DNA from 4 places in the Streptomyces thermoviolaceus genome. Region 3 is predicted to be linked to each of the others. Evidence: riboswitches for the same ligand, from Rfam matches in the RefSeq annotation. Region 3 holds a riboswitch; each other region holds the start of a gene.

Region 1 (7,727 bases), 1.1 Mb from region 3:
CCGGGACCGGAAGTGCCGCCGGCCCGGCGGCCGGGAGCCGTGGCTGCCGCGACGGTGCCTGGGTGAGCGGCCGGTCCGCCGGAGCCGGGCCCGCGCTCCGGTCGTGTCTCATCCGCCTCGCGGGCCGGCGAACGCACGCCGGTAGGCGTGCGGGGTGATGCCCAGCACCCGCTGGAACTGGTACCGCAGCGCCGCCGCGGTGCCGAACCCGGTCCGGTCGGCGATCATGTCCATCGTCTGGTCCGTCGCCTCCAGCAGTTCCTGCGCCAGCAGCACCCGCTGGCGCAGCAGCCAGCGGTAGGGCGTGGTCCCCGTCTCCTGCTGGAAGCGGCGGGCGAAGGTGCGCGGCGACATGTGCGCGCGGGCGGCGAGCTGGTCCACCGTGATCTCCCGGTGCAGGTTCTCCTCCATCCAGGCCAGCACCCCGGCCACGGTGTCGGAGCGGGAGCGCGGCAGGGGCCGCTCGATGTACTGCGCCTGCCCGCCCTCCCGGTGCGGCGGCACCACCATGCGCCGGGCGATCTTGTTGGCGACCTGCGGCCCCTGCTCCTTGCGCACGATGTGCAGGCAGGCGTCGATGCCGGCGGCCGTCCCGGCGGAGGTGATCACCGGGTCCTCGTCGATGTAGAGCACGTCCGGTTCCACCTTCGCGCGCGGGTACCGGCGGGCCAGCTCGGCGGCGTGGTGCCAGTGCACCGCGCAGCGACGGCCGTCCAGCAGTCCGGCGGCACCGAGCACGAAGACGCCCGAGCACACGCTCAGCACCCGCGTCCCGCGCTCGACGGCCCGACGCAGCGCCTCGAGCAGTTCCGGCGGGTACGTCCGCCGGGTGAACTCCTCCCCGGCCGGCACCGCGATCAGATCGGCCGTCTCCAGCCGGTCCAGCCCGTACGGGGTGGCCATGCTCAGGCCCCCGGCATGGGTGCCCAGTGAGGGACCCTCGGCGGAGACCACCGCGAAGTCGTACACCGGCAGTCCGTCGTCGCTCCGGTCGACGCCGAACACCTCGCAGACCACGCCCAGTTCGAAGGGGCGCACCCCGTCCAGCACCACGGCCGCCACGTTCCGCAACACTCCGTCAGTGTGGCGCACGATGGCAGGAATTTGAAGGTGTGAGGCAGTCCTGCCACTGACGGTCAGGTGCGTCCGGCGCGACAGTGTTGTCCATGAACGCAGACCGCATCCAAGGACTGATCGGACTGTCGGCCGTGTGGGGACTCCCGGTCCTGATGATCCTCCCGGCGGCGATCGGCGCCGTACGGGAGTGGCGCATCGACCGGCAGATCCGGTGCGCACAGCGCAAGCACGCGGACCAGGAGTCCCGGACGGCGCCCACGCGCCCGCGGCGGGATCAGAAGTCCTCGTCCAGGGCGACCGAGCCCTCCACCGCCACCTGGTACGCCGACACCCGTCGTTCGAAGAAGTTGGTCAGCTCCTGAACCCCCTGCAGCTCCATGAAGGAGAAGGGGTTCTCGGAGCCGTACACCGGGGCGAAGCCGAGCCGTGTCAGACGCTGGTCGGCGACGCACTCCAGGTACTGCCGCATGGAGTCGGTGTTCATCCCCGCCAGGCCGTCGCCGCACAGGTCGCGCGCGAACTGCAGCTCGGCCTCGACGGCCTCCCGGAGCATCGCCGTCACCTGCCGGCCCAGCTCCTCGTCGAACAGGTCCGGCTCCTGCGCGCGGACGGTGTCCACCACGTCGAAGGCGAACGACATGTGCATCGTCTCGTCACGGAACACCCAGTTGGTGCCGGTGGCCAGACCGTGCAGCAGGCCCCGGCTGCGGAACCAGTACACGTAGGCGAAGGCCCCGTAGAAGAACAGCCCCTCGATGCAGGCGGCGAAGCAGATCAGGTTCAGCAGGAACCGCCGGCGGTCGTCCTTGGTGCGCAGCCGGTCGAGCTCCTGCACCGAGTCGATCCACCGGAAGCAGAACTCGGCCTTCTGACGGATGGACGGGATGTTCTCCACGGCCGCGAAGGCCGCCGCCCGGTCGTCCGGGTCGGGCAGATACGTGTCCAGCAGCGTCAGATAGAACTGGACGTGCACCGCCTCCTCGAACAGCTGCCTGCTCAGATACAGACGCGCCTCGGGCGAGTTGATGTGCTTGTACAGGGTGAGCACCAGGTTGTTCGCCACGATCGAGTCGCCGGTGGCGAAGAAGGCGACGAGCCGGCCGATGAGGTGCCGCTCGCCCGGGGAGAGCTCGGCCAGGTCGGGGACGTCGCCCTGCAGATCCACCTCCTCCACGGTCCAGGTGTTCTTGATGGCGTCCCGGTAGCGCTCGTAGAACCGCGGATAGCGCATGGGGCGCAGGGTCAGCTCGAAGCCCGGGTCGAGGAGGTTCTGGGGTCGGGCGGGGGTCGGGTGCGTCGTCACTGGCAGGCCTCGCAGATCTCGGGGTTCTCCAGGGAGCAGGCGACCGCCTGAGCGGTCGGTGCGGCCGGTGCGGGAACGGTGTCGGGGTGCTCCGCCCGGGCCGCGGGGGCGATCCGGGTCGCCGGACGGGAGCGGAGGTAGTACGTCGTCTTCAGGCCCGCCTTCCAGGCGTAGGCGTACATCGAGGAGAGCTTGCCGATGGTCGGCGTCTCCATGAACAGGTTCAGCGACTGGCCCTGGTCCAGGAACGGGGTGCGGGCGGCGGCCATGTCGATCAGGGCGCGCTGCGGCAGCTCCCACGCCGTGCGGTACAGCCGCCGTACGTCCTCCGGAAGCCAGGTCAGGCCCTGCACCGAGCCATTGGCCTCGCGCAGCGCCCGGCGGGTGTGCGCGTCCCACCGGCCCAGCTTCTTCAGATCCTCCACCAGGTAGGAGTTGACCTGGAGGAACTCGCCCGACAGCGTCTCGCGCTTGAACAGGTTGGACACCTGCGGCTCGATGCACTCGTAGACGCCGGCGATGGAGGCGATGGTGGCGGTCGGCGCGACGGCCAGCAGCAGGGCGTTGCGCAGGCCCACGGCGGCGATCCGCTCGCGCAGCGCCGCCCAGCGCTCGGGCCAGGCGAGAGTCACGTCGTAGTGGTCGGGGTGCAGCACGCCCCGGGCGGTGCGGGTGTGCTCCCAGGCGGGCAGCGGGCCGTTGCGCTCGGCCAGATCGGCGGACGTCTCGTAGGCGGCGAGCATGATCCGCTCGGCGATCTTCGTGGACAGCGCCCTGGCCTCGGGGGAGTCGAAGGGAAGCCGCAGCCGGAAGAAGACGTCCTGCAGACCCATCACGCCCAGGCCGACCGGCCGCCACCGCGCGTTGGACCGGGCCGCCTGCTCGGTCGGGTAGTAGTTGATGTCGACCACCCGGTCGAGGAACGTCACGGCGGTGCGCACGGTGGCGTCCAGCCTCTCCCAGTCGATGCCGCCGCCGGTCACGAACGCGCCGAGGTTGACCGAGCCCAGGTTGCACACCGCGGTCTCGGTGTCGTCGGTGACCTCCAGGATCTCCGTGCACAGGTTGGAGGAGTGGATCACACGGCCCGGCTCGGCGGTCTGGTTGGCGGTGCGGTTGGCGGTGTCCTTGAAGGCCATCCAGCCGTTGCCGGTCTGCGCGAGCGTGCGCATCATGCGGCCGTACAGCTCCCGGGCGGGCAGAGTTCTCCGCGCCAGGCCCTTGGCCTCCGCCGCCCGGTAGGCCCGGTCGAACTCCTCGCCCCACAGGTCGGTCAGCTCGGGCACGTCGGAGGGGCAGAACAGCGACCACGGCCCGTCGGCGTCCACCCGGCGCATGAACTCGTCGGGGATCCAGTGCGCGAGGTTGAGGTTGTGGGTGCGGCGCGCGTCCTCGCCGGTGTTGTCGCGCAGCTCCAGGAACTCCTCGATGTCCGCGTGCCAGGTCTCCAGGTACACCGCGGCCGCGCCCTTGCGCCGCCCGCCCTGGTTCACCGCCGCCACCGAGGAGTCCAGCGTCTTCAGGAACGGCACGATGCCGTTGGAGTGCCCGTTGGTGCCGCGGATCAGCGAACCGCGGGCGCGCACCCGGGAGTAGGCGATGCCGATGCCGCCGGCGTGCTTCGACAGACGGGCGACCTGGTGATAGCGCTCGTAGAGGGAGTCCAGCTCGTCCTTGGGGGAGTCCAGCAGGTAGCAGGACGACATCTGGGGGTGCCGCGTACCGGAGTTGAACAGCGTGGGGGAGGACGGCAGATACTCCAGCCGGCTCATCAGTCCGTACAGCGCGGCGACCTCGTCCACGGCGCGGTCGCCGTCGTCCGCGGCGAGACCGGCGGCGACGCGCAGCAGGAAGTGCTGCGGCAGCTCGATCACCTTCCGGGTGTGCGGGTGCCGCAGCAGATAGCGGCTGTGCAAGGTGCGCAGCCCGAAGTAGCCGAAGCGGTCGTCGGCGGCCGGGTCCACCGTCGCGTCCAGGCGGGCGGCGTGCCGCCGTACGAACGCGGCGGTCCGGTCGGCGATCAGCCCCTCGCGGTGGCCGACGGCCACGGACTCGCTGAAGGACGTGACATCCTGCGAGGCCGCCTCGGCCCGCAGGGAGAGCAGCAGCAGCCGGGCGGCCAGCCGCGAGTGGGCGGGGTCCTCGGCGATCAGCCCGGCCGCCGCCTCGGTCGCCAGTTCCCGCAGCTCCGCCTCGTCGGCGTGGGCGGAACGGCCGCGCAGCGCGGCGGCGGCGACCCGTCCGGGGTCGGTGCCGGGAAGGTCGGCGGTCAGCTCGGTCAGGGTGCGCAGCAGTGCGGCACCGGGACCGTCCAGGTCGAGGCCCGCGGCTGACGCCGGATCGGCGGGCGCGATGGTCACGTGGTGCTCTCCCTCGCTCGGCTCGGGGCCTCGTCGAGGGCAGGGGGCAGTCACGGACGCGCGACGGCGCCGCGTCCACCGGCCCAATCCGCGAGGCCCGGACGTCGGGCGCCCGGACCGGACGGCCGGGCGCACTGTCGGCAGGTCCTCGGACTGACGCTCGTCCACCGGCACGCGGGCAGCCGGAATCGGCGCCCAGCGGGCACGGGGGAACGCGTACACCGTTGCGGGACAGTTCCGGATTCGCACCGGATTCCCCTGCGGCGACAGCGAGCATGAGCATACATGTTGTGCCGACCCGAGGAGCCACCCCCAGATGTTGTGTTCGGCGCCGGATGGTCGGTGACGCGGGTCAGAGCGTCAGCGCGTAGGCGAGCAGCACGGTGTCGTCCGCGTCCGGCAGGGGGTTCCAGTCGCGTTCCGGTACCCGGACGAACCCCAGGCGCTCGTAGATGCGATGAGCGGCGTGCATGGTGCGCTGGGTGGACAGCACCAGACGGAGGCAGCCGGCGGCCCGGGCCCGCTCCACGCACGCCCGCACCAGGGCCTCGCCGGCGCCCCGGCGGCGTGCCGCGGGGGCGACCGCGAGCATCCGCATCTCCGCCTCCCCGGGCCCGGCGATCTCGGCCAGGGGACCGCCCGGCGCCACGAAGGTGACGCCGCCGAGCACCGTCCCGTCCGCCACGGCCACCAGCACCTCCGCGGCGGCCGCCCGCTTGCCCACGTCTCTCAGCTCGTCCAGATACGCGTCGCTGTCACTGAAGTCCAGCAGTCCGTCGCGCAGAAAGGCCTGCGCGGTGATCTCTCCGAGAGTGCCGTACTCGCCGGGCTCGGCCGGCCTGATCACGACGTCCATGCGCCCGAGTGTGCCGGGAGGGTGTGACAACGGGCCGTCCCGCTGTTCTGATGCGGCGTCAAAAAATCTCGGGTAATCGGCAATGTGACGCCGTTCGGCTCGTTGTTCCTCGGTGACCCGGCTCATCCGGCCGGGCCGCGCAGCAGCCGCCACACGGCGCGTGCCATGTCCTCGGCCGGCGCCCGCTCCTGGTCGTCGCGGAGCCAGTGGGTGATGACGCCGATGAAGGCGCCCGCGAGGTAGTGCGCGTTCACGTCCATCAGTGGCGCGGCGGCGCGCGATTCGGCGCCCGAGGCGGGCAGTTGCTCGGCGACCGCTTCAGCGAGCCGCTCACGCAACCGGTCGACGACACGCGCCGTGCCGCCCGGACCGAACATCGTGCGGTACAGCACGGCGTTCGCCTCCACGCGCCGGAACAGCTCGACGAGTTCGTCGGGCACCTGTCCGGCGGGCACGAGGCGGCGCCATGCACGTCCGCATCGCCGCCGCACTGAACCCGAAGCCGGAGTACCTCGATGCGGCCCGGCGCCTCACCGCCGCGTCACCCGCCCGGGCCATGGCCGGTGTGACGGGCCGTGTCGCCGGCACGGCGGCCCCTCGGCCGCGCCGCACACGGTGACGGGCCGCCGGTTCCTCCCGGCGGCCCGTCACTGTGCGGATGTGTTCGTCAGTGGGCGGAACCCGCCGTGGCGGGCGGCAGTTCCACCTGGACGTCCGGGTCGCCGGCGTCCTTGGTGTAGTCCTCCGGCCGGGTCTCGTCGACGCCGTCGGGCGCCTTGAACGCCCGCAGGACGACGGTGAGGACCACCGTGACCAGGACGTTCAGCACGAAGGCCGTCATGCCGATGTAGCCGGTCTCGCCGAGGCCGGGGATCTCGGCGGAGGAGCCGCCGAAGTGCTTCTGCGTCGGCGAGGCCACCCCGTAGGCGGCGACGGTGCCGTAGACCATGCCGACCGCCCAGCCGGCCAGCAGCGCCCAGCGGTGGAACCAGCGCGTGAACAGGCCGCCGACCAGGGCCGGGAACGTCTGCAGGATCCAGATGCCGCCCAGCAGCTGGAAGTTGATGGCGACCGTCTTGTCCATGGTCAGGACGAAGACCAGGGCGCCCACCTTCACCAGCAGGGACACCAGCTTGGAGACGCGGGTCTCCTGCTCCGCCGTGGCGTCCGGCTTGAGGAAGTCCTTGTAGATGTTGCGGGTGAACAGGTTCGCGGCCGCGATCGACATGATGGCCGCGGGCACCAGCGCGCCGATGCCGATGGCCGCGAAGGCCACGCCCGTGAACCAGTCCGGGAACATGTTCTCGAACAGCTGCGGGATGGCCAGCTGGCCGTTGCCCACGGTGATCCCGTCCGCGATCGCCATGAAGCCCAGCAGTGCCAGCAGGCCCAGCATCAGCGAGTACAGCGGCAGGATCGTGGTGTTGCGGCGGATCACCTCACGGCTGCGCGAGGACAGCGTCGCGGTGATCGAGTGCGGGTACATGAACAGCGCGAGCGCGCTGCCCAGGGCCAGCGTGGCGTACGTCCACCGGGCCCCCTCCGGCGGCGCGATGGAACCCGCCCCCGTTGTGGTGAACTTCTCGCTCGCCTTGGCGAAGATGTCGTCGAACCCGCCCAGTTTGATCGGGATGTAGATGATCGCGACCGCGATGACGATGTAGATGAGCGCGTCCTTCACGAACGCGATCAGCGCCGGGGCGCGCAGACCGGACGAGTAGGTGTAGGCGGCCAGCACACCGAAGGCGATGAGCAGCGGCAGGTCCTTGATGAACCAGTTGGTGTTCTCGCCGCCGCCGACGCCCATCACGTCCAGCACCGCCTGGATGCCGACGAGCTGGAGCGCGATGTACGGCATGGTGGCGAGGATGCCGGTGAGCGCCACCGCCAGCGACAGGCCCTTGGAACCGAACCGGCCGCGCACGAAGTCGGAGGTGGTGACGTAGCCGTGCCGGTGGGAGACCGACCACAGACGCGGCAGGAAGGTGAAGATCAGCGGGTAGACCAGGATCGTGTACGGCACCGCGAAGAACCCGGCCGCGCCCGTCGCGTAGATCGCCGCGGGCACCGCGACGAAGGTGTACGCCGTGTACAGGTCGCCGCCGAGCAGGAACCAGGTGATCCAGGTGCC
Region 2 (7,727 bases), 2.1 Mb from region 3:
CCGAGCAGCGCAGCGGCCGGGAGTGCTCGGCGGTGGTCGGCGCCGACCAGGAGCCGTACGACGTGCGGCAGGATCAGACCGACGAAGCCGATCTGGCCGCTGACCGCGACGATCGTGCCGATCATCAGCGCGACCAGGGTGAACAGTGCGGCACGGAAGCGGTGGACGTCCAGGCCGAGGGCTGCTGCGGCCTCCTCCCCGGCGAGCAGCAGGTTCAGCGGACGGCTCACGCCAAGCAGGACGGCCGTGCCGAGCAGGACCGCCGCGGCCGGGATCCACACCACCGTCCAAGTGGTGCCGGCCAGTCCGCCGAGCATCCAGCGCAGCGCCGACTGCGTCTTGTGGGGGTCGTTGGAAGTGACCACGAGGAAACTCGCCACCGCCGACAGCACCTCGGCCATCGCCACGCCCGCCAGGACCAGCCGCACGGTGGTCATCCGTCCGCCGGAGCGAGCCAGGAAGTACACCGCGACCAGGGCCGCCAGAGCGCCGCAGAACGCCGCCAGCGGCAGCGAGAAGGCTCCGAACAGCGTCACGTTGAGGACCAGGACCAGCACGGCGCCGACGCTCGCGCCCGACGACACTCCCAGCAGCATCGGGTCGGCGAGCGGGTTGCGGACCAGGGCCTGCAACGCCATTCCCGCCACCGACAGTCCGGCTCCCACCACCGCGCACAGCAGCACCCGGGGCAGCCGGACGTCGGTGACGATCGTCTCCCGCACCGGGGGCCACGTCGCATCGGCCAGGGCCGGGTGGAGGTGGTGGAGCAGGATGCCCCACACCTCCCCGGCCGGGATCGTGACCGAACCGGCCGCGATCCCGAAGGTCGCCGCCACCGCCACCAGGGCGGCGAGACCGGCCAGCACCAGGGCGTAGGGGAGCCTGCGGCGGCCGGGCACCACGGCCTGCGCGGGCTTGGGCCCGGCTCCGGGGGAGTTCTTGCCGACGGCCTCGGCGGGTGCCGGCACCTTGCCCGCCCCGGCCTTCCCGGCGACGGCGTCTCGGCCAGCGGCGGTCGGCTCGGTCACGCCGGTCACCGGAAGCGGTCCGGGTGGAGCTGACGGGCCAGCGACTGCACGGCCGCGGGCACCCGTACTCCCACGACGGTGGAGGACAGCGGCAGCACCGCGAACCGGCGGTTCTTGATGGCGGGTACGTCCTTCAGCGCCGGGTTGGCGAGCAGGAACTCCTTCTTCTGCGCCACGGTCTGGTCGCCGTAGTCGTAGATGACGACGACTTCGGGCGCCCGCTCGGCCACCTGCTCGAACGACACGTCGCCGAACGGCTTGTCGAGGTCGGCGAAGAGGTTGACCCCTCCGGCCCGCTCGATCATGTCGTTGCCGATGCCCGCGCCGCCCGCGGTGAAGGCGGTCTTGTCGCCGCTGTCGTAGACGAACAGCTTCACCGGCTCAACGCCGTCGAGTTTCTCGTCCACCTCGTCCAAGGTGGCGTGCAGCCGCCCGATCTGCCGCTCGGCCCGCTCCGGGACGCCGAAGACCTTGGCGACCTCGCGGATCTCCCGGTCCATCAAGGGCATCGTCACCGGCCCGGACGGGCACTCCTCGATGTTGAGGCGGGTGTTGATACCGGCCTTGATGAAGGCGTCACGGGAGCGGCCCTCCTTCTCGTCGAAGGCGGAGGACCAGCCGCCGTAGACGAAGTCGGGCTCGGCCGCCAACAGCGTCTCGTACGACGGGTACTCCTTCGACAGCACCTTGACCTTGCCGTAGGCGGCCCGGTACTCGGGGAGGATCTCGTCGTCGAGGTAGCCGGTGCCGACCATCGACTTCTCCAGGCCGAGCGCCAGCATCACCTCCGTCGCGTGCTGGTTCAGCGACACCGCGCGCTGCGGCGGGCGGTGAAACGTCGTCTTCACCCCGCAGTTGGACACGGTGACCGGGAAGCCCTTCGGGGCCGGGCCCTCGGTACCACCGGCTTGGTCCTGGGCGCTTGTGCCGCAACCGGAGATCAGCAGAGCTGTGGCCATGGCCAGCAGGGGGGACAGTGGGCGTTTGCCCGTCATGGGAATGTTCCTCTCCTACGGGTGTTACGGCTCGTACAGGTGTTACGGCTCGTACGGGTGTCGCTGGTGATCGGCGCGCAGGCTGCCGGTCTCAGGAGGCCGCGCGGCGCCGAGGCGGGGTGAAGGCGTAGAGGTCGAGAATCTCGGGCCGGGGAGCGATGCCGGGGCCGCCCGCGCTCACCCAGGCGGCGATGTCCTCGGTCGCGGCCGGGTCGTTGACCAGGCCCAGCCAGACCGGCCGCGCCCCGGCGGCCCGTCCGGCGGCGGAAGGCTGCACGACGATGACGTTGGCCTGGTCGCACACGTCGAGACAGGCGGAGACGCGTACGGGAGCGGCCTCACGCAGGCGCGCGGTTTGCACTGTGTGATCCACCCCGGTCACCTTGGGGCTGCCGCAGCAGCAGTCCCGGCACACGACGATCCGGCACGGCACCGGATCGGCTGATCCTGTGCCAACCGAACCTCTGCCCACCGGGGTCTCGTACGCCCCCTCGGCCGGCCTCACGGGCATGCCGAACCACCCTCCTCCGGGGAAATCCGCCCCGGGTACGTCGAGGAGGCGACCGCGTGAGTCTCCTGGCTCTCGGGTCGAAGCTCGTCCCGGCCTTCCCACCCGTCCTGGGGCAGTGGCCTGTTCGGGATCCGCTCGCCGATCACAGTGGCGGGACCGCGCCGGATTCACACCGGCTTCCTCGTTCCGCCGTCGCCTTGTCGCCGAGCATTATCGCATCTGAGACACCGCGCGTCATCAGGGCGGAACCCAGGGGTGGTTACGCACGGCCCGAGTCACAGGGCACCGGCCTCGCCGCCGGACTCCTGGCGGCGGCCACCGAAGACCCGCCGGATGGCATATCATTCGCAGATGCAGGAATACCGCATCAGGACAGCCACGGCCGCCGACCTCGAGGAGGCGCGGGCCGTGATGCTCGACACCGTCTACCGCGACTTCGGGACCGGCTACGTGCCACGCTGGCACGCGGACATCATCGATCTGCAGTCGTTCTACGTCGTCCCACCCCGGCACACCCTGCTGGTCGCGGTGGACGAGCAGGACGGGACGGTGGCCGCCACGGCCGCGCTCGACGGGCGGGGACCGGCGCATCCGCCGAACCCGCGGTGGCTGGCCGAGCGGTACCCGTCGGGTGAGACCGCGCAGCTCAGGCGGGTGTACACGCGCCCGGAGCACCGGCGGCGCGGGCTGGCCCGGCAACTGGTGGACAGGCTGCTGGACTTCGCGCGGGCGGACGGCGGCTACCGGTCGGTGTACTTGCACACGTACCCGCACTCGCCCGGCGCGATGGGTCTGTGGCAGACGCTCGGCAAGGTCGTCTGCGACGAGAGGGAGGACGCGCCCGGCGGCGGCAGTGGCGTCGTCCACTTTGAGATCCCTCTTGTTTAAACGAAAACCATTTTCGTAAGATGCCGGTCGATGTAGGCCGAAACACCCGTACGGGAACGTCCGGCCCTGGAAAGACAGAACGAAGACCATGAGATCTTCCCGCCGTCGGCTGATAGCCGGCCTGCTGCTCGCCCCCTTGCTCTCCGGCTGCTTCGCCGCCAGCGACGACGACTCGTCCTCGGACTCCTCCGGCTCGGGTGAGGGCGGGCGCCTGCGTGTGGCGCTCGCCTTCCAGCCGACGGAGAACTACTCACCGTACGGCGGCCAGGACTCCTTCATCCTGTCCCGGCTGGGTGTGAGCGAGGGGCTGGCCCGGCTGGACGCCAACGGCACCGCGGTCCCCGCGCTCGCCGAGTCGTGGAGCAGCGAACAGGGCGGCAAGAGCTGGGTGTTCACGCTGCGGGATGCCAAGTTCCAGGACGGCAGTAAGGTCACCGCGAAGGCCGTCGCCGCCGCGCTCACCCACGCCGCCGCGGCCGACCCGGCGCCGCCCGCGATCTCCGATGTGAAGCTGACCGCCGAGGCCGTGGGCGACGACCAGGTGAAGGTCGGCGCAGGCGAGGCCGACCCGATGCTGCCGCTGCGGCTGACCAACCCCAGCCTCGCGGTGTTCTCCCCCAAGGCGTATGGCAAGGACGGCAAGGTGAACCCGGTCGGCACTGCCACCGGCCCCTTCGAACTCACCAAGACCACCGGGGACACGGCGGCCGCCTTGGACCGCTACGACGACTACTGGGGCGGGCGCGCCCAGGCTTCCGGCATCGACGTGAAGTTCGTCTCGGACGGCACCGCCCGCGCCAACGCCCTGCGCACCGGGGACGTGGACATCGCCGAGGCTCTGCCCGTCGCGCAGGTCGCCTCCCTGGACAAAGACACCGTCCACGAGATCAACACCGCGCGGAACAGCAGCCTGTTCCTCAACACCCAAAAGGGCGTCTTCACCGACGCGGGGCTGCGGGCCGCCGCGCGCGAGGCGATCGACACCTCCGCCGTCGCCAAGGGCGTGTACGACGGGTACGCCGAGCCCGCCAAGGGGCTGTTCGGCCCCGCGCTGACCTGGGCGGCCGGCAAACGGTCCGAGCCGACCGGGCGAGCCAAGGCCACCGACCCCAAGGGCAAGAGCATCACCATCGCCACCTACGACGACCGGCCCGAACTGCCCGAGACCGCCCAGGTGCTCCAACAGCAGCTCCAGAAGGCCGGGTTCAAGGTGAAGCTGGAAGTGCGCACCTACGCGCGCCTCGAAAGCGACCTGCTGGCCAAGAAGTTCGACGCCGCCATCTCCACCCGCAACATGATGCTCGACACCGGCGACCCGGTCACCGTCCTGGCCAGCGACTACACCTGCGACGGCAGCTACAACCTGTCGTTCCTGTGCGACAAGAAGGTCGACAAGCTGGTCGCCGACGCCCAGGCCGAGTCCGACCCGGGCAAGCGTCAGGACGCCGCGATGAAGGCGGAGGCCGCGATCCTCGGCACCGACGCGGTGGTCCCCCTGGCGCACCTGAAGGCCATCGTGGGTATCGGTACGTCCGTCGAGGGCGGCGTACTCGACCCGTACGAGCGGCAGCTCGTCGGCACCGGGACCCGGCGCTGAACCCCATGGCCAGGCCCCTTTCCGCCGCCCTGCGCGCGCTCGCGCGGGGCGGCGGCCTCACGCTGCTGTGGCGGGCCCTGCTGACGGGTGGGCTGGTGTGCGCGATCGGCCTGCTGCCGTGGCTGTCGCGCACCGACCCGGCGCTGACCGTGCTCAAGGCCCGCTCGGCGGAGCGCGACCCCACTCCCGAGACGCTGCGGGCCATCCGCGACGAACTCGGCCTGGGTGACGGCCCGTTGGCGCTGCTCGGCCGCTGGCTGGGCGGTCTGCTGCGGGGGGACGCGGGCCGGTCCTGGGTGTCGGACACCGAGGTGCTGCCCGCCACAGTCCAGGCCCTCGGTGTGTCCCTGCTGCTGATGGCGGGGGCCGTCCTGGTCGCCCTGGCCACGGTCGCGGTGGTGTGCGCCCGCACCCTGTGGCTCGGCTCGCGGCGCCGCCTCGGCACAGGCGGCCCGGGCGGTACCGGGTCGGCGGTGCTGGCCGCGCTGCCGGAGTTCCTCATCGCCTCCGTACTGGCCTCCGTCGTCGGCGTGCAGCTGGGCTGGCTGCCCGCCCTGGGCTGGTACGGCCCCCAGTGGATGATCCTTCCCGCCCTCGCCCTCGGCCTGCCCGCCGGAGCCCTCCTCGGGCGGATGCTGGACGACCTGCTGCCCGCCGCGTTCGCCGAGCCCTGGGCGCTGGCCGCCGCCGCGCGCGGAATACCGCCCGGTTCCGTGGCCCGGCAGACGCTGCGCCGCTGCGTGCCCGGACTGCTGCCCAATCTGGGACTGTTCGTGGTCGGCCTGACCGGCGGCGCCGTTGCCATCGAGCAGATCTTCGACATCCCGGGCTTGGGCCGGCTCACCCTGCGTGCCGCGCTCGCCCAGGACCTGCCCGTCCTGCAGACCGGCACGCTCGCGCTCGTCGCGCTCGCGGCAGCAGCCGCTCTGCTGGCCCGGCTGGGAGTGCGGTGGCTGATCGGGCCCGCTCTGCGCGACGGCGCCCTGCACTCCCTGCACCGGCCGACCCCGCCCGCCCCGCGCGTCGTACCTCTCGTCTACGCGCTGGTGCTCGCCACGGTCATCGGCCTCGGCCTGCCCCGCGACCCGCTTGCCCTGGACACCACCGCCAAACTCCAAGTCCCCTCCGCCGCACACCCCTTCGGCACCGACGCGCTCGGCCGTGACGTCCTCGCCCGCGTCGCGCACGGCGCGCTCGACACCCTCGGCATCGCCCTCGCGGTGAGCGCCGCAGCCCTGCTGACCGGCGTCCTGCTGGGCCTGTTGCCCCGCCTGTCCGGACCCCTGGTCGACACCGTCAACGCGGTCCCACCCGTCCTGGCCGCCCTCCTCGTCACCGGCATCGCGGGCAGCGGCCCCTGGACCCCCGCCCTCGCGGTCGCCGTCGTCGCCTGGTCCCCGCTGGCCACCCACACCTCCTCCCTCCTGCGGCAGGAGCGCGCCACCCTTCACCTGACCGCGACCCGCGCCCTCGGCGCCGACCGCTGGTACCTGATCTGGCACGAACTGCTCCCCGCCGTCCTGCCACCCGTCGTCCGCCACGCCCTCCTCCGGCTGCCCGGCATCGCCCTGAGCCTCGCCGCCCTGGGCTTCCTCGGCCTCGGCTCCCAGCCCCCCTCTCCCGAGTGGGGCCTGCTGCTGGCCGAGAACCAGCCGTACGTCGAACGCGCCCCCTGGGCCGTCCTCGCCCCCGCCGCCGTCCTCGCCCTCCTCGGCGCGCTCGCTGTGACCTCAGCGGGCGGAGTGCGTCTGCCCCGGCTGAAGCCGCAACGTCCGCCGAGCACACGGCCCGGCCCTCCCGCCACGCGGGTGACGCCGGGCACGCAGCCGCCGCGCGCTGACGCCACTCTCACCGCCGTATCCGCCTCCCCCGCAGAAACCCCATGACCGACCTGCTCTCCCGCATACGCCCCCGCCGATCGGCCGCGAAGTCCCCCCGCGAGCGGACATGGAAGCACCTGTCCCCGCTGCTGCGGCTGCTGATCCTCACCCAACTCGCTTTCAACATCGGCTTCTACGCCGTCCTGCCGTTCCTCGCCGCACACCTCGGCACCGCCATCGGCATGGCCGGCTGGATGGTCGGCTTCGTCCTCGGCCTCAGAACCTTCAGCCAGCAGGGCCTCTTCGTCGTCGGCGGCTCGCTCGTCGACCGCTACGGCGTACGCCCCATAGTCCTGGTCGGGTGCGTGCTGCGCATCGCCGGGTTCGCCTGGCTCGGGTACGCGGAGCAGACCTGGGCGGTGATCGGCGCGGTGCTGCTGATCGGGTTCGCCGCCGCGCTGTTCTCACCGGCGGTGGAGTCCGAAGTGGCCCGGCAGGCGGTGATCTGGGAAGAAGAGGGCCACGGTTCACGCACCCGGGTGCTGGCCCTGCTCAGCGCGGCCGGACAGGCCGGTGCCTTCGTCGGCCCGCTGCTCGGCGCCCTGCTCCTCGCCGTGGACTTCCGCACCGCCTGCCTCGCCGGGGCCGCCGTCTTCGTCCTCGTCCTGGCCGGGCACATCCGGCTGATGCCACAGCACATCCCCGGCCGGATCCGCACCCGGCAGCGGGGCGGGGCCCGCGCGCTGCTACGCAACCGCCCCTTCCTCGCCCTGTGCTGCGCCTACGGCACCTACCTGCTCGCCTACAACCAGCTCTACCTCGCCCTCCCCGACGAGGTACAGCGCGCGACCGGCTCCCAGGCGGCCCTGTCCTGGCTCTTCGCCCTGT
Region 3 (7,727 bases):
CTCTTCTCCTGCGGTCGTGCGGATCACCTGACCGCGAGTATCCGCCACCCGCCCCGCCCGGCTCGGCAGCGGCCACCGGTCCGTGTGCCTCGGGACGGCACAGCCGGTACAGGGGTCACGCGAGCCAGACCGTGGTGTCCGGTTCCAGGGTGCGTCCGGTCAGCGGGGCACTGCTGAGCAGCACCTCCCCGGGCGGCAGGGCGACGGGCCGGCCGGAGAGGTTGGCGACGCACCGCCAGCCCGGGGACCGGGTGAAGGCGAGCACGCCCTCCGGGGTGTCCTCCGCCCAGGTCAGCTCCTCGCCGGCGAGGAGCTTGCGCCGCAGCCGCAGGGCCGAGCGGTACAGCTCCAGCGTCGAGCCCTCCACTCCGTCCTGCGCCTGCACGGAGTACGCGGCGAAGCGGGCCGGCTGCGGCAGCCAGGCACCGCCCGGCCCGAAGCCGTACGACGGCCCGGTCGTCGTCCACGGCAGCGGCACCCGGCAGCCGTCGCGGCCTTTGCGGGCGTGTCCGGTCTGCTCCCAGACGGGGTCCTGCAACACCTCGGCGGGCAGGTCGGCGACCTCGGGCAGGCCGAGCTCCTCGCCCTGGTAGAGGTAGGCCGAGCCGGGCAGTGCCAGCATCAGCAGGGTCGCGGCGCGGGCCCGGCGCAGCCCGGCCCGCTCGTCCACGGCCGGGGTGCGGCCCCCGGACAGCAGCCAGGCGTCCGGGTCGGTGTCCGGCGGCAGCATCAGCCGGGAGGCGTGCCGGACGACGTCGTGGTTGGACAGCACCCAGGTGGCCGAGGCTCCGGCGGCCTGCGCCACCTGCAGGGAGTCGGTGATGACCCGCCGCAGCCGCTCGGCGTCCCACGGGGCTTCCAGGTACTCGAAGTTGAAGGCCTGGCCCAGTTCGTCGGGGCGGGCGTACAGGGCGCGGCGGGGGCCGGGCACCCATGCCTCGGCGACGGCGGTGCGCGGCGGGGAGTACGCGTCGAAGATCTTGCGCCAGTCGCGGTAGATCTCGTGGACGTCGTCGCGGTCCCAGTGGGGGTGGCTGCCGGGCGGGAGGTGGGCGAGGGCGGCCTCGCCGGTGGCGCCGAGGTCGCCGATGTCCCGGAGCGGCTCGTCGAGGTCCTTGACCAGGCCGTGGGCGACGTCGATGCGGAAGCCGTCGACGCCGCGGTCGGCCCAGAAGCGCAGCGTGGTGCGGAAGTCGGCGCGGACCTCCTCGTTGCGCCAGTCGAAGTCCGGCTGTTCGGGCGCGAACAGGTGCAGGTACCACTGTCCGTCGGGCACCCGCTGCCAGGCGCTGCCGCCGAAGACGGACTGCCAGTCGGTGGGCGGCTGATCGCCTCTCGGGCCGCGTCCGTCGCGGAAGACGTACCGGGCGCGGGCCGCCGAGCCCGGTCCGGCGCGCAGTGCCTCCTGGAACCAAGGGTGCTGGTGGGAGCTGTGGTTGGGGACGATGTCGACGATCACCTTCAGGCCGAGCCGGTGGGCCTCGGCGACCATCGCGTCGAAGTCGTCGAGGGTGCCCAGGCGCGGGTCGACGTCCCGGTGGTCGATGACGTCGTAACCGCCGTCGGCGAGTTCGCTGGGGTAGAACGGGCTGAGCCAGACCGCGTCCGCACCGAGCGCGGCGACGTGGGTCAGCCGTTCGGTGATGCCTCGGATGTCGCCGAGTCCGTCCCCGTCGGCGTCGGCGAAGCTGCGCGGATAGATCTGGTAGACGACGGACTGCCGCCACCAGTCGGGGTTCTTGGCGGACAGGTCCGGGTGGTCGGCGGCGGGGCGGGAGCGGTGCGCGGGGGTGCGGTCGGTCACGCGGTCTCCTCGTGGTGCGCGGTGCGGCGACACAGGGAACTGTGTCCCGGTCCCGTGGACGACGAACACCGCCGACAGGGGGCGAAAGGGGTGTTCGGGGCTTGCGTCCTCCCGGCGCCGGGCGCGTGCGGCGCCTGGCGCACACCGGCCGAGGCCGGCCGCCTGGCGCACGCCCGCCGAGGCCGGCCGCCTGGCGCACGCCCGCCCAGGCCGGCCGCCTGCGGCGCCCCGCGCACGTCAGCCGGCGTCCGCCGCGCAGTGCTCCAGCAGACGGCGTATGTCCTCGTCCACCACCCGGTAGCGCGCCACGCGCCCCTCTTGGTGCCGTTCCACGACCCCGGCGGCCCGCAGCAGCCGCAGCGCCTGGGAGACGGCGGGGTCGTTCATGCCGGTGGTGATGGCCAGGTCGGAGACGGCCGGCGGTCCGGTGCGGTGCAGGGCGAGCGGCAGCGCGAGCCGGTTGGCGTCGGCGAGCAGAGAGAACCGGCCGGCCCAGGTGCGGACGCGGTCCGCGTCGCCGATGGCGGCGACCGCCTCGCACACCCGGTGACCGTCGATGCCGCGACGGTTCGCCCGGTCGAGCGGTACGAGATGCACGGCGCCCATCCGGTCAGGACCGCTGCTCCCCTACCGCGTGTGATCTTGGATACCTGCGTGGTGGTGCGGCTGTGCAGGCGCACTCCGGTGCCCCTATGGTAAGCGGGCCGTGGTGTGCGGGAAGCCGGTGCGAGACCGGCGCGGCCCTCGCCACTGTGATCGGGAAGTTCCCGGCCCTCGTCCCTCGCGGGACAGCCACTGGCCGCTCAGGCGGCCGGGAAGGCGGGCCGGGCACGCGGCACCCGGAAGCCAGGAGACCGGCCACGGCAGCTCACGGAAGATCCACGAGGTGCTGGAGCGTGATGACCGGATGACCCTGCCCGACCCTGCCCGTACGACGCCCGACACCCGGGCCGGCACGAGCCCCGGCGCCTTGTGCTGGCGGCGGGAGGACACCCTGAGGACGGCGGGGCTGATGGGGGTGATCGCCGCCCTGCACGTCGTCGCCTTCGGTGTGCTGTTCCTGCTCGTCGTCCCGCAGCACCACCAGGTCGGCACCAAGGCCTTCGGCATCGGCCTCGGGATCACCGCCTACACCCTCGGCGTGCGGCACGCGTTCGACGCCGACCACATCGCCGCCATCGACAACACCACCCGCAAGCTGATGGCCGACGGCAGGCGCCCGGTGTCGGCGGGTTTCTGGTTCGCGCTGGGGCACTCCAGCGTGGTGGTGCTCATGGCCGCGCTGGTCGCGGGCGGCACCCGGCTGGCGGGCACCCTGATGAACGACGAGTCGCGCACCCACCAGGCGCTCGGCGTGGTGGGCACCACCGTCTCGGGGACGTTCCTGTATCTCATCGCCGCACTCAACCTGGTGGCGCTGGTGGGCATCGTGAGGGTGTTCCGGGCGATGCGCGCCGGCACCTGGGACGAGCGGGCCCTGGAGGCGCACCTGGACTCGCGCGGCCTGATGAACCGGGTCCTCGGCCGGCTGACGAAGTCCGTCTCCCGCCCCGGCCAGATGTATCCGCTGGGTTTCCTGTTCGGCCTGGGCTTCGACACCGCCACCGAGGTCACCCTGATGGTGATGGCGGGCTCGGGCGCGGCGTCCGGCCTGCCCTGGTACGCGATCCTGTGCCTGCCGCTGCTGTTCGCGGCCGGGATGAGCCTGTTCGACACGCTCGACGGGATGTTCATGAACGTCGCCTACCAGTGGGCGTTCTCCCACCCCGTCCGCAAGGTGTACTACAACCTGACCATCACCGGTCTGTCGATCGCGGTCGCGTTCCTCATCGGCACCATCGAGCTGGTCGGGGTGCTGCACGACAAGCTCGCCCTCGGCGACCGCGTCACCGGCTGGATCGCCGGCCTCGACCTCGACCACGTCGGCTATGTCGTCGTCGGCCTGTTCGTGGCGGTGTGGGCGGTGGCGCTGACGTACTGGAAGGTGGCCAAGGTGGAGCAGCGCTGGGCGGCCCGTCCGGCGGACACCCGCTGAACCGGCCGCCACGGTCACCCGCCCGGCCCGCACCCGGGCGGGTTCCGCCCGGCCGCCGACCCGGCGGGCGGGTGATGCGGCGGCGGGACACCGGCGCGCTCACGGCACCGCGGCGCCCGGGCTGCGGATGCTCGAAGGGACAGCTCGACCGTCCCTGCTGCTGGGAGGCACCCGCCCATGCACCGTCCCGCCGCCCGTGCCCTGTCCGTCGCCGCGCTGTGCGCGGTCCTCCTGGCGTCCGTGACCGCGTGCTCGTCCGGCGCGCAGGGTCGCACCGCCGACGCGTCCGCCTCTGTCGCCCGGGCCACGCCGGCCGTCCCCGCCTCGCCGGCGCCGAAGGCGCTCACCGCGGTGCAGGCGGAGGCGGCCCTGCTCACCGAGGACGACATGGGGGAGCCGTGGCAGCCGACGCGGGGCGCCGCGACCTGGCACGACGGGGTGCTCAAGGCCAAGGCCGACACCCCGGCCTGCCAACGGCTGCTGGACGCCCTCTACGCGGACGAGCCCCTCGGCAGCCCCCAGGGCACGCAGGCGGTCGCCGCCTTCGACGACGTGGACGGGGCGGCGCAGCTGCGCCACCGGGTGCTCTCCCCGCGTCCTGCGGACGTGGACCGCTCCCTGACCTGGATGCGCAGCATGGCGGACGACTGCGCCCGCTTCACCGCGACGACGACCCGGCACGGGGAGCAGAGCGTGCAGGTCCGCGAGGTGGCGCTGCCGGAGGTCGGGGACGCCCGGCAGGGCCTGCGGATCGTGTTCACCGGTCCGGACGCCTACGACGACCCGCCCACGCTGACCCTGGACGTGGCCGCGGTCCGCGTCGGCACCGACGCGTTCACCCTCAGCACCGGCGCCGAGGGCACGCTCGTGCCGCGCATCGTCACGCGGGCCGTCGAGCAGGCGGCGGCCCGGCTGGAGAACGTGCACGACGGCTCCCACGCACGGGCGTGAGAACCGTCGCCGGACCGAGGACTCAGGCGACCATGCGGTCCACGGCGTCCTTGGCCTCCTTCAGGCCCGCGCCGGTCACCTCCCGGTAGACCTTGATCGCCTCGATCTGCCGTCCGGTCCGGGCCAGTTCGTGCACCTGCTGCAGTCGCGGATCGTCGTCCTGCAGCCCCAAGTGGGCCATGATCTGGTCCAGTTTGTGCTCCAAGCGCGCCACGCGTCTCTCCGAGCGGGAGAACTGCATGCCGATGGAGGCGAACTGGACGACGAGTACGGTGACGATCAGCGCCACGGCGGTGGTGTCCATGACACCGAGCGTAGTGTCCGACGTCACTGCGAAGGCTCAACGGAAGCTCAGAACTGCGTTGACGCCCACGGAGGTTGGGCCGGCGCAGGACCCAGGGTGGTGGTGCCCGGCGCGGTGCGGTGGCCCAGTCCGGTGCGGTAGGCGTCCAGGGCCGCCTCCACCCGACCGGTGCGGCGCAGCAGATCGCCCAGCAGACGGCACAGGTCCGCCAGGTCGCCGGCGGCGCCGGCCCGCTCCAGCAGGCTCAGCGCGCGGACGTAGTGCTCCTCCGCCGCCTCCGTGTCGTCGGCGTCCTCGGCGATGATGCCGAGCAGCCGGTGCGCCGCGGCGGCGTGCACCGCGCCGCGCTCGGAGGACAGCTCGCCGAGGACCTGGTGCAGCAGCTCGGCAGCCTGCCCGGACTTGCCGCGCCGGTGCAGCACATCGGCCAGCTCGACCACGACCTGGCTGGAGTACAACGACGCCCGCCGCTCCCGCAACATGGCCTGCGCAGCCCGCAACTCCTCCTCCGCACGCCCCAGTTCTCCCCTCTGCGCACAAACATAACCCCGCATCCAGTGGCAGTTGGCGAGTTCGGTGCGCAGCTGCAACTGGCGGTACAGCTCGGCGGCCTTGGCGAGCGAGGCGTCCGCCTCCGCGAGACGGCCCTCGGCGAGCAGCGTGCGGGCGGCGGACCGGTGCATCCGCGCCACCAGCGCCGGATCACCGGCCTGCGGGGCGAGCGCGAGCGCGAACTCGGCGGCCTGCGCGGCCCGGGCATGGGCACCGAGGTCCATGTAGGGGCCGATCACGCTGGCGTACAGCAGGAGCAACGCGTCCGGGTCGTGCATCCCGTTGCGGTTCAGTTCGTCGAGCGTGGACTCCAGCAGATAGACCGCGTACCGGATCTCGCCGGCGAGGTAGTGGGAGACGGCGCGGCCCCGCAGCGCGGGGACCCGTGCGGGCAGCGGCGCCTCGGCCAGAACGTGCTCGCACCGCTCGAAGTACTCGCGGCCACGGGTGAGTTCACCGACGTCGAGTGCGCACTCGCCGAGTCCGAGCAGGGCGGCGGCCTGCACATCGGTGAGATCGAACCGTTCCGCCTCCGCCAGCAGCCGCTCGTACTGCGCGGCGGCCTCGTCGGCGTTGCCGCACGCCTGGGTGCGCTGCGCCTCGGTCAGTCGCAGCCGCAGATCCGTGGCCAGATGGGCGGGGCGCCCGGTGGCGAGTTCCTCGAAACCGACGCCCAGACGGGCCGCGAGATGCTGCAGCGCCTCGTCGGAGGGGCGCACCCGGCCGGCCTCCAGGGTGGACACATAGGCGGGGGTATAGGCGGGTTCGGCCAACTGCCGTTGGGTCAACCCCCGTTCACGCCGCAGCCGCTGCACCCGGCGCCCGATGGTCTCCGGGTCGTCCCGCTTCACCATGCGGCTCATCATGCCAGCCGGTGGGGGCCCAGCGAAGGTGTGCGGGGGAACCTGTCGTCTTCTGTGCAACGTTGTCCACAGCGGCCGTCAACTCGCCCTCCTCATCTTTCCGTTGAGGCTGAAAAGCCCTAGGTTGGGAGAGGCGTTAAACCCGCTTAATCCGTCACTGTCACTCTTCATGTCGCTGCGAGGTCGGTTGCCGTGCTCGGACGTTCTGCCACCGAACTGCGTCCAGGTCGCCTCCGTACGCGTCACATCAGAGGGCTCACCGCGGCCGTGATCGCCGCGACCGCCCTGGTGGTGGCGGCCAACGCCGGTCCCTCCGGTACCAACGCCCCGGGCACCGTGCAACAGGTCGCCGCCGAGGACCGCTGACCGCCGAGCGTCCACCTCCGGTCCACCTCGCGAGGCGGTGCGTTCAGTTGGGGAGCACTTCGCGCAGCGCCTGGTACAGGCGACGCGCGAGTGCCCTGTCGCTCGGCGGATCCGCGGAGAACAGAGGCTCCAGTTCGGCCGCGAACGTCTGGGTGAAGGCTCCGTAGAGCGGCGTACGGGGACGCTGGACCGCCGTGCGCAGCGCGGGCAGCAGGATGCTGCGGGCGTAGGCCGGCCGTCCCGCGGAGTCACGAGGCATCCGGTCCGTGCTCTCCCGGGACGGGGACGCCGACGCACCGCCGCCGACGGCGGTGCAGGTGACGTCGTCGTCGGTGTACGCCGAGATACGGGTCGCCGCGAACCCCGCGTCCAGCAGGCAGCGTTCGCTCGACGGACCGGTGAGGAACGCGACCAGTTCGGCGGCCTTGCGCTGCCGGGACGAGGTCTTCGTCACGGCCAGGTTCTGACCGCCGAGGACCGCGCGGCCGGGAAGCGGCGCCACCCCCAACTGGTCGGTGGTGAAACGCTGGTGGAGGGTGCGGTAGACGTAGGGCCAGTGCCGCACGAACGCGGTGCGCCCGGCCGCGAAGTCGCCGAGCGAACCGTCCTCGCGGGAGGTGAAGGCACTGGTCAGCGTGTACGGCGTGTCTGCACGGCGACGCAACTCCGCTATGCCGTCCTCGAGTTGTCGTTCCTCGGCGGTGAAGTGCCCGGAGTCGTCGACCAGCCGGAAGCCGTCGGTGGCGGACGCGAACGCCTCGACGGCGTTGACGGTCCGGCCCTCGTACGCGTCCAGCTGTGTCGTCCACGTCTTGTCGAACCCCTGGGGCGGGTGGGCCTCCAGGGTGTCGC
Region 4 (7,727 bases), 1.8 Mb from region 3:
CCGTGCACAGCGCCATGGTCGCCCCGGTGGACCAGCCGTACAGCACGACCCGGTCCGCGCCCTGCCGCACGGCGTAGCGGAGCGCGGCGTCCAGGTCCCGCCACTCGCTCTGGCCGAGGTGGTTCAGGCCGTCCGGGGAGCGCGGGGCGCCGGGGTCGCCGCGGCAGGTGACGTCCAGGACCGGGAAGTGCCGGTGGTGCAGGAAGCCCATGACGTTCATGGGCAGCTCCCGGGTGGTGCCCAGTCCGTGCACGGTGATCACCCAGGTCCCGCGGACCCCCGGCAGGTACCAGGCGGGCAGCGGGCCCAGTTCGCCCGGCACCTCGACGTCCCGGTGGTGCAGGCCGAGGGCGGTGCGGGGGGTGCCGACGTGCAGGTTCGGGGTGAGCCAGACCTTGTCGCCGGGGTTCAGCACGCCGTGCGTGACGCGCTCCAGGCGGCGTACGACGGTGTCGGGCCGGTGCGGGGCGTCGGCCAGGACGGGGCCGACGACCGCGTGGGAGCCGTTGCCTGCCAGGCCGTAGGTGCCGGGCCGCAACGAGGCGAGGTCCCGGGTGAGGGTGATCTGCCCGGCGGCCGTGCCGTGCACGGTGAGCCGGGGTTCGGTGGGCAGGGGCCGGCCCGCGGGCGCCTTGAGCGCCGCGTCGCTGGCGAGCCGCCCGGCGGCGATGCCTGCCGCGCCGGCCGCCACAACCGCGGTGACGGCCGTGGCCGTCGCTGTGACTGTCCGCACGCAACCAGTGTCCGGGCGGACCGCCGCACCGGCCAGCGGGGAAAGCGGTCGGGGTGACATGCTCCCGCGCGGTGCGGGGCGGCGGCCCGCGTTCCCGGCCGCCTTCCCGGCCGCGTCGTGCTCCGTCAGTGCCGCCGGCCGTAGTCGCGCATCCGTTCCTGGACCTCGGCGAGCTGCCCGGGCGTGAGCAGGCTGGGGGTCAGCCCGGGCACGGACGAGGCGGTCAGCCACACCCGGCACATCCACTCCAGCTGGGCGGTGCGGTCGAGGGCCTGGTCGAGGGTGGCGCCGCAGGTGACGGTGCCGTGGTTCTGCAGCAGGCACCCGGTGCGGCCGGCCAGGGCGCGCAGCATGTTCCCGGCCAGTTCCTCGGTGCCGTAGGGGGCGTACGGGGCGACGCGCACCGGGCCGCCGAGCGCGGCGGCCATGTAGTGGATCAGGGGCAGCTCGGGCACCAGCGTGGAGACGGCCGTGGCGTGCACGGCGTGGGTGTGGACGACGGCACCGGCGCCGGTGGTGCGGTAGACCGCCAGGTGCAGGGGCAGCTCGCTGGTGGGCACCAGTGTCCCGAGCATCTGCCGTCCGTCCAGGTCCACCCCGGTGACGTCGTCGGGCGTGAGCCGGTCGTAGGGTACGCCGGACGGCGTGACCAGCACGGTGTCGCCCACCCGCACCGACACGTTGCCCGAGGTGCCGACGACCAGGCCGTCCGCCGCGGTGCGCCGGGCCGTGGCCACCAGGTCCCGCCAGGCGTCCGCCTCCTCGTCGGTCGCCTTCCGCGACCGCGCCGTCCGGTGCTCGTCCCGCGGCCGGTCATTCATGGTGCGGCCCTGTCGGTCGCTCGGCAAACGGACACAAACGGAATGCGTGGCGACGGAACCGGACACCACCTCGACCGTCACAGTTCATCTTCTGTTCACCCTCGTTACCTACCTTCAACCGGCCAATGACGCTCGAACGATTGCCTGGGTAAATGGAAGGCTTCTCGCTGATCCTCGCGATGGTGGTAGTAACCGCTCTCGCGTTCGATTTCACGAACGGTTTCCACGACACCGCCAACGCGATGGCCACCACCATCTCCACCGGCGCGCTCAAGCCCAAGGTCGCGGTGACCATGTCCGCCGTGCTCAACCTCGTGGGCGCTTTCCTCTCGGTCGAGGTCGCCAACACGATCTCCAAGGGTCTCGTCGACGAGTCCGGCATTCGTCCCGAGGTCATTTTCGCCGCACTGGTCGGCGCCATCCTCTGGAACCTGCTGACCTGGCTGGTCGGGCTCCCCTCCAGCTCCTCGCACGCCCTGATGGGCGGTCTGGTCGGCGCCACCCTCGCCTCGGCCGGCCCCGACGCGGTGCACGGCGGCGCACTGATCACCAAGGTCGTGCTTCCGGCGGTGGCCGCCCCGGTCGTCGCGGGAGTCGCCGCTGCGGTCGCGACCCGGCTGTCGTACACGATCGGCGGGAAGGACGGCAAGGCGGCCGAGAAGGGCCACCGCGCCGGACAGATCGCCTCCGCGGGTCTGGTCTCCCTGGCCCACGGCACCAACGACGCGCAGAAGACGATGGGCGTCATCACCCTGGCCCTGGTCACCGGCGGTGCCCTGGCCCCCGGCTCCAACCCTCCCACCTGGGTGATCCTCTCGGCCGGCCTGGCGATCGCACTCGGCACCTACATCGGCGGCTGGCGCATCATCCGCACCATGGGCACCGGCCTGACCGACCTGCAGCCGCAGCAGGGCTTCGCCGCCCAGACCAGCGCGGCCACCGCCATCCTCGCCTCCTCCCACCTGGGCTTCTCGCTGTCCACCACGCATGTGGTCTCCGGCGCGGTGATGGGCGCCGGCCTGGGCCGCAAGGGCGGCGTGGTCCGCTGGTCCACGGCCGGCCGCATGACGGTGGCCTGGGTGCTCACCCTGCCGGCGGCGGCCCTGGTCGGCGCGGGCGCCGAGGCCGTGACCGATCTCGGCGACTGGGGCACCGCGCTCGTCGCGGTGTTCCTGGTGGCCGCGAGCGCCGCGATCTGGCTCGTCTCCCGCCGCCAGGTCGTCGACCACACCAATGTCACCGGGCCCGCGGCGACGGCCGAGGAGCCGGCCGGTGTGGTGACCCAGGCCCTGGCCGCCGTGGCCCCGCCGGCCGCCGGCCAGCCCGCCCCGGCCGCCGAGGACACCGCCTCGGCGCCGACGCCCGCCGACGCGCCGACGGCGACCGTCCCGGCCCAGCCCACGGCTCCCGCGCCCGCGTCCCCGGCCGCCGAGCCGGTCTCCCCCGCTCCCGCCCCCGCGTCCGCGGCGACCCCGCCGGCCGCGGCCGTCTGACCCACCGCAGGGCACCGGCTCACCGCGCCGGTCACAGGAAAGCAGCTACGGCATGAAGATCGACTGGGCAGCACTCGGCTCCGTGTTCGGCGTCAGCCTCGTGGTCACCGTCGCCCTGGTGACCCTGTTCACCCTCGGCATCGCCGGGCTGTCCCGGCGCGAGGCCGCCGCGACCCGCGGCGAGCGCGCCGTCGCCGCCACGACCGGGGCGTACCTGTGCTTCGCACTGTGCGCGGCGGCCGTGGCCTACGGGATCTGGCTCATCGTGGGCTGACGCGGCCCGTACCGCCTCCGGCGACTGACCGGGGCCACCCGTGCCCCGGGGAGTTTCGTCGTTCTCCCGCCGCGCACACGCCCCGGCGGCCGTCGCACCCCCCTGTCCCCCCGGCGCCGGTGTGTGGGCCTCAGCACACCGGGCCGTCGCAGGTCAGGGCGGAGTTGACGGGTGTTCGTGGAGCGTGGTGGACTTCAGTGGCCAGTTACGGCGGCACGAGAGGAAGCCCGGTGCGAATCCGGCGCGGTCCCGCCACTGTGACCGGGAGACCTTCCCGGGAGCCAGGAACTCTCACCGCCGGTTTTCGTCGAACCAGGGCGTGGACACCCTGAGTGAGGACACATCCCATGCGCGGCTGCCGATTCAGGCTCATCGACGACGTCTCCCGTAAAGTTCCCGCGATCGGCTGACCCCATGGGTGCCGCTCGCGTCTACGCGTACGGCGCCACCGCCGGCCTCCTCGGTGACCTGCTCCTCGGCGATCCGCGCCGTGGGCATCCCGTCGCCGTGTTCGGGCGGGCCGCCGGCGCCGTCGAACGTGTGCTGTGGAAGGACCACCGCGGCTGGGGTGCGCTGCACACAGCGGTGTGCGCCGGTGGCGCCGTGGCGCTGTCGGCTCTCGCCGCACGCGCCGTGCGCCGCTCCCCCGTCGCCTCCGTCCTGCTGACCGGTGCCGCCACCTGGACGGTGGTCGGCGGAACCTCCCTCGCCCGCGAAGCCCGGGTCATAGCCCGCGCCTTGGAGGCGGGCGAGGTGGATGCCGCGCGGGCGCGGCTGCCGCATCTGTGCGGACGCGACCCGCACGCCCTGGACGCCGACGGCATCGCCCGGGCCGTGGTGGAGTCGGTGGCCGAGAACACCTCCGACGCGGTCGTCGGCGCCCTGGTGTGGGGCGCGGTCGCGGGCGTGCCGGGGTTCGCCGGCTTCCGGGCCGTCAACACCCTGGACGCGATGGTCGGTCATCGCTCGCCCCGCTACCGCCGCTACGGCTGGGCCTCGGCCCGCCTCGACGATCTGGCCGGGTGGCCGGGGGCCCGGCTGACCGCCGCCCTCGCCGTCCTCACCGGCGGCGATCCGCGGGGTGCCGTACGGGCCTGGCGGGCCGATGCCGCCCAGCATCCGAGCCCCAACGCCGGTCCGGTCGAGGCCGCGTTCGCCGGAGCGCTCGGGGTGCGGCTGGGCGGCACCCTGTCGTACGCCGGGCGCGTGGAGCACCGGCCGGTGCTCAACTCCGCCGGACGCGCCGTGCAGGTGGCGGACATCGACCGTGCCGTACGGCTCTCACGGCGCGTGAGCTGGCTGGCGCTCGCCACCTGCACCGGCGTGAAGCTGCTGTGCGGCCGCCGGGGGCGGGCTGCCCTGCGCGCCGTCCGCCGGGCGAAGGGCCGGCGGGTGACGGGCGGTGCGGCATGAGCGGAGGCCTGCTCGTGGCCGGCACCACATCCGACGCCGGCAAGAGCGTGGTGACCGCCGGGATCTGCCGGTGGCTGGTGCGCCGGGGCGTGAAGGTGGCGCCGTTCAAGGCGCAGAACATGTCCCTCAACTCCTTCGTCACCCGTGAGGGCGCCGAGATCGGCCGCGCCCAGGCCATGCAGGCCCAGGCGTGCCGCATCGAGCCGACCGCGCTGATGAACCCGGTGCTGCTCAAGCCGGGCGGCGAGCGAAGCAGCCAGGTCGTGGTGCTGGGCAAGGCGATGGGCGAGCTGAGTGCCCGCGGCTACCACGGCGGGCGTCAGGAGCGGCTGCTCGGCACCGTGCTGGACTGCCTCGCCGAACTGCGCCGCACCCACGACATGGTGATCTGCGAGGGGGCGGGCAGCCCGGCGGAGATCAATCTGCGCCGCACCGACATCGTCAACATGGGCCTCGCCCGCGCCGCGCGGCTGCCGGTGCTGGTCGTCGGCGACATCGACCGCGGCGGGGTGTTCGCGTCGTTCTACGGCACCGTCGCCCTGCTCGCGCCCGAGGACCAGCGGCTGGTGGCCGGATTCCTCGTCAACAAGTTCCGCGGCGACGTGTCCCTGCTGCAGCCGGGCCTCGAGATGCTGCACGGCCTCACCGGCCGGCGCACCTTCGGTGTGCTGCCGTACCGGCACGGCCTCGGCATCGACGAGGAGGACGGCATGGCGGTGTCGCTGCGCGGCGCGGTCCGCGAGTCGGCGGTCGAGCCCCCGGTCGGCGAGGACGTGCTGCGGGTGGCCGTGTGCGCGGTGCCGCTGATGTCCAACTTCACCGACGTCGACGCGCTGGCCGCCGAACCCGGCGTCGTGGTGCGGTTCGTGGACCGGCCCGAGGAACTGGCCGACGCCGACCTCGTCGTCGTCCCGGGCACCCGGGGCACGGTCCGCGCCCTTCAGTGGCTGCGCGAGCGCGGACTCGCCGACGCACTGGCACGCCGCGCCGCGCAGTCCCGGCCGATCCTCGGCATCTGCGGCGGTTTCCAGCTGCTCGGCGAGCACATCGAGGACGAGGTGGAGAGCCGCGCCGGGCACGTGGCCGGGCTCGGCCTGCTGCCCGTGCGGGTGCGGTTCGCCCGTGAGAAGACCCTGGCCCGGCCCACCGGTCAGGCCCTCGGCGAAGTCGTCGAGGGATACGAGATCCACCACGGGATCGCCGACGTCCACGGCGGCGACGAACCCTTCCTGGACGGCTGCCGCCTCGGCGTCACCTGGGGCACGCACTGGCACGGGGCGCTGGAGTCGGACGGCTTCCGGCGGGCCTTTCTGCGCGAGGTGGCATCCGCCGCGGGCCGCCGTTTCGTGCCGGCACCGGACACCTCGTTCGCCGCGCTGCGCGAGCAGCAGCTCGACCGGCTCGGCGATCTGATCGAACAGCACGCGGACACCGACGCGCTGTGGCGGCTCCTCGAGTCCGGCGCGCCGCAAGGACTGCCCTTCCTCCCCCCGGGAGTTCCCGCATGAGCACAGTGCTGCTGTTGTCGACCGCCGACACCGACCTGCTGGCGGCCCGGGCCTCCGGCGCCGGCTACCGCATCGCCAACCCCACCCGCGTGGACGTCGTCGAGGACCTGCCGGCCCTGCTGGACGGGGCGGACATCGCCGTCGTCCGGCTGCTCGGCGGCAGACGCGCCTGGGAGGACGGGCTGGCCGCGCTCACGGCGTCCGGCATCCCGACCGTCCTGCTCGGCGGCGAGACGGTCCCGGACGCCGAACTGATGGCCGAGTCCAGCGTGCCCGCGGGAGTCGTCGCCGAAGCGCTGACGTACCTCGTCGAGGGCGGCCCCGCCAACCTCGCCGAACTCGCCCGGTTCCTGTCGGACACCGTGCTGCTCACCGGCGAGGGCTTCGAACGGCCCCGACCCATGCCGGCGTACGGCGTGCACGGCTCCTACGAGATCCGCGACGACCGCCCGACGGTCGGCGTGCTCTTCTACCGCGCCCACGAACTCAGCGGCAACACCGCCTTCGTCGACACCCTGTGCGACGCGATCGAGGAGCGGGGCGCCAACGCGCTGCCCGTGTACTGCGGTTCGCTGCGCGGCGCGGAAGCCGGGCTGTACGACCTCCTCGGCCGCGCCGACGCCCTGGTCACCACCGTGCTCGCGGCCGGCGGCACCCACGCCTCGCAGGCCTCCGCCGGCGGCGACGAGGAGTCCTGGGACGTCGGAGCACTGGCCGAGCTGGACGTGCCGGTCCTGCAGGGCCTGTGCCTGACCACCCCGCGCGCCGCGTGGGAGGAGTCCGACGCGGCACTGTCCCCCATGGACGCGGCGATGCAGGTCGCCATCCCCGAGTTCGACGGACGCCTGATCACCGTGCCGTTCTCCTTCAAGGAGGAGGGCCCCGACGGCGTCCCCGTGTACGTCGCCGACCCCGAACGGGCCGCCCGGGTCGCCGGGATCGCCGTCCGCCACGCCCGGCTGCGGCACACACCCAACGCGGAGAAGAAGATCGCGCTGATCTTCACCGCCTACCCGACCAAGCACTCCCGGGTCGGCAACGCCGTCGGCCTCGACACCCCCGCCTCGGCGGTCCGGGTGCTGGACGCGCTGCGCGACGCGGGCTACACCCTGACCGACCACCCCTCCACGGGCGACGAGCTGATCCACCGGCTCATCCAGGCCGGCGGCCACGACGTGGAGTGGCTGACGGAGGAACAGCTGCGCACCGCACCGGCCCGGGTGCCGCTGGCCGACTACCGCGCCTGGTTCGAGCAGCTCGACCCGGAGCTGCGGGAGGCGATGACCGAGGCGTGGGGCGAACCGCCGGGCTCGCTGTACGTCGACGGCGACGACATCGTGCTCGCCTCGCTGCGGTTCGGGAACGTCGTGGTGATGATCCAGCCGCCGCGCGGCTTCGGCGAGAACCCCGTCGCCATCTACCACGACCCGGACATGCCGCCCTCCCACCACTACCTGGCCGCCTACCGCTGGCTGGAGCACAGCT

The links. A riboswitch is a leader RNA that binds a small molecule or an ion and turns the genes downstream of it on or off. The one in region 3 is predicted to bind cobalamin.
Region 1: it holds a riboswitch for cobalamin, as region 3 does, so the genes downstream of both, OG899_RS08190 (ribonucleoside-diphosphate reductase subunit alpha) here and OG899_RS12915 (HoxN/HupN/NixA family nickel/cobalt transporter) in region 3, are expected to answer to the same signal.
Region 2: it holds a riboswitch for cobalamin, as region 3 does, so the genes downstream of both, OG899_RS04005 ((2Fe-2S) ferredoxin domain-containing protein) here and OG899_RS12915 (HoxN/HupN/NixA family nickel/cobalt transporter) in region 3, are expected to answer to the same signal.
Region 4: it holds a riboswitch for cobalamin, as region 3 does, so the genes downstream of both, OG899_RS20935 (cobalamin biosynthesis protein) here and OG899_RS12915 (HoxN/HupN/NixA family nickel/cobalt transporter) in region 3, are expected to answer to the same signal.

What each region holds. Positions count from the first base shown of each region.
Region 1 is NZ_CP109280.1:1,893,198-1,900,924, reverse strand. Features, by position in the region: gene OG899_RS08200 (helix-turn-helix domain-containing protein) at 109-1,074, opposite strand; gene OG899_RS08195 (ribonucleotide-diphosphate reductase subunit beta) at 1,352-2,308, opposite strand; gene OG899_RS08190 (ribonucleoside-diphosphate reductase subunit alpha) at 2,377-4,740, opposite strand; cobalamin riboswitch at 4,874-5,038, opposite strand; gene OG899_RS08185 (GNAT family N-acetyltransferase) at 5,093-5,596, opposite strand; gene OG899_RS08180 (TetR-like C-terminal domain-containing protein) at 5,719-6,051, opposite strand; gene mctP (monocarboxylate uptake permease MctP) at 6,264-7,727, opposite strand, start outside.
Region 2 is NZ_CP109280.1:899,842-907,568, forward strand. Features, by position in the region: gene OG899_RS03995 (iron ABC transporter permease) at 1-902, opposite strand, end outside; gene OG899_RS04000 (ABC transporter substrate-binding protein) at 1,034-2,023, opposite strand; gene OG899_RS04005 ((2Fe-2S) ferredoxin domain-containing protein) at 2,115-2,456, opposite strand; cobalamin riboswitch at 2,593-2,720, opposite strand; gene OG899_RS04010 (GNAT family N-acetyltransferase) at 2,886-3,422, shown strand; gene OG899_RS04015 (ABC transporter substrate-binding protein) at 3,511-5,019, shown strand; gene OG899_RS04020 (ABC transporter permease subunit) at 5,025-6,905, shown strand; gene OG899_RS04025 (MFS transporter) at 6,902-7,727, shown strand, end outside.
Region 3 is NZ_CP109280.1:2,954,547-2,962,273, forward strand. Features, by position in the region: partial or broken gene OG899_RS12900 (NAD(P)-dependent oxidoreductase) at 1-2, opposite strand, end outside; gene OG899_RS12905 (glycoside hydrolase family 13 protein) at 116-1,804, opposite strand; gene OG899_RS12910 (metalloregulator ArsR/SmtB family transcription factor) at 2,042-2,401, opposite strand; cobalamin riboswitch at 2,495-2,682, shown strand; gene OG899_RS12915 (HoxN/HupN/NixA family nickel/cobalt transporter) at 2,712-3,839, shown strand; gene OG899_RS12920 (hypothetical protein) at 4,017-4,790, shown strand; gene OG899_RS12925 (ribosomal protein L7/L12) at 4,813-5,094, opposite strand; gene OG899_RS12930 (helix-turn-helix transcriptional regulator) at 5,142-6,500, opposite strand; gene OG899_RS12935 (hypothetical protein) at 6,702-6,875, shown strand; gene OG899_RS12940 (extracellular solute-binding protein) at 6,919-7,727, opposite strand, start outside.
Region 4 is NZ_CP109280.1:4,803,731-4,811,457, reverse strand. Features, by position in the region: gene OG899_RS20955 (S9 family peptidase) at 1-733, opposite strand, end outside; gene OG899_RS20950 (class II aldolase/adducin family protein) at 859-1,554, opposite strand; gene OG899_RS20945 (inorganic phosphate transporter) at 1,707-3,047, shown strand; gene OG899_RS20940 (hypothetical protein) at 3,100-3,321, shown strand; cobalamin riboswitch at 3,501-3,634, shown strand; gene OG899_RS20935 (cobalamin biosynthesis protein) at 3,736-4,734, shown strand; gene OG899_RS20930 (cobyric acid synthase) at 4,731-6,242, shown strand; gene cobN (cobaltochelatase subunit CobN) at 6,239-7,727, shown strand, end outside.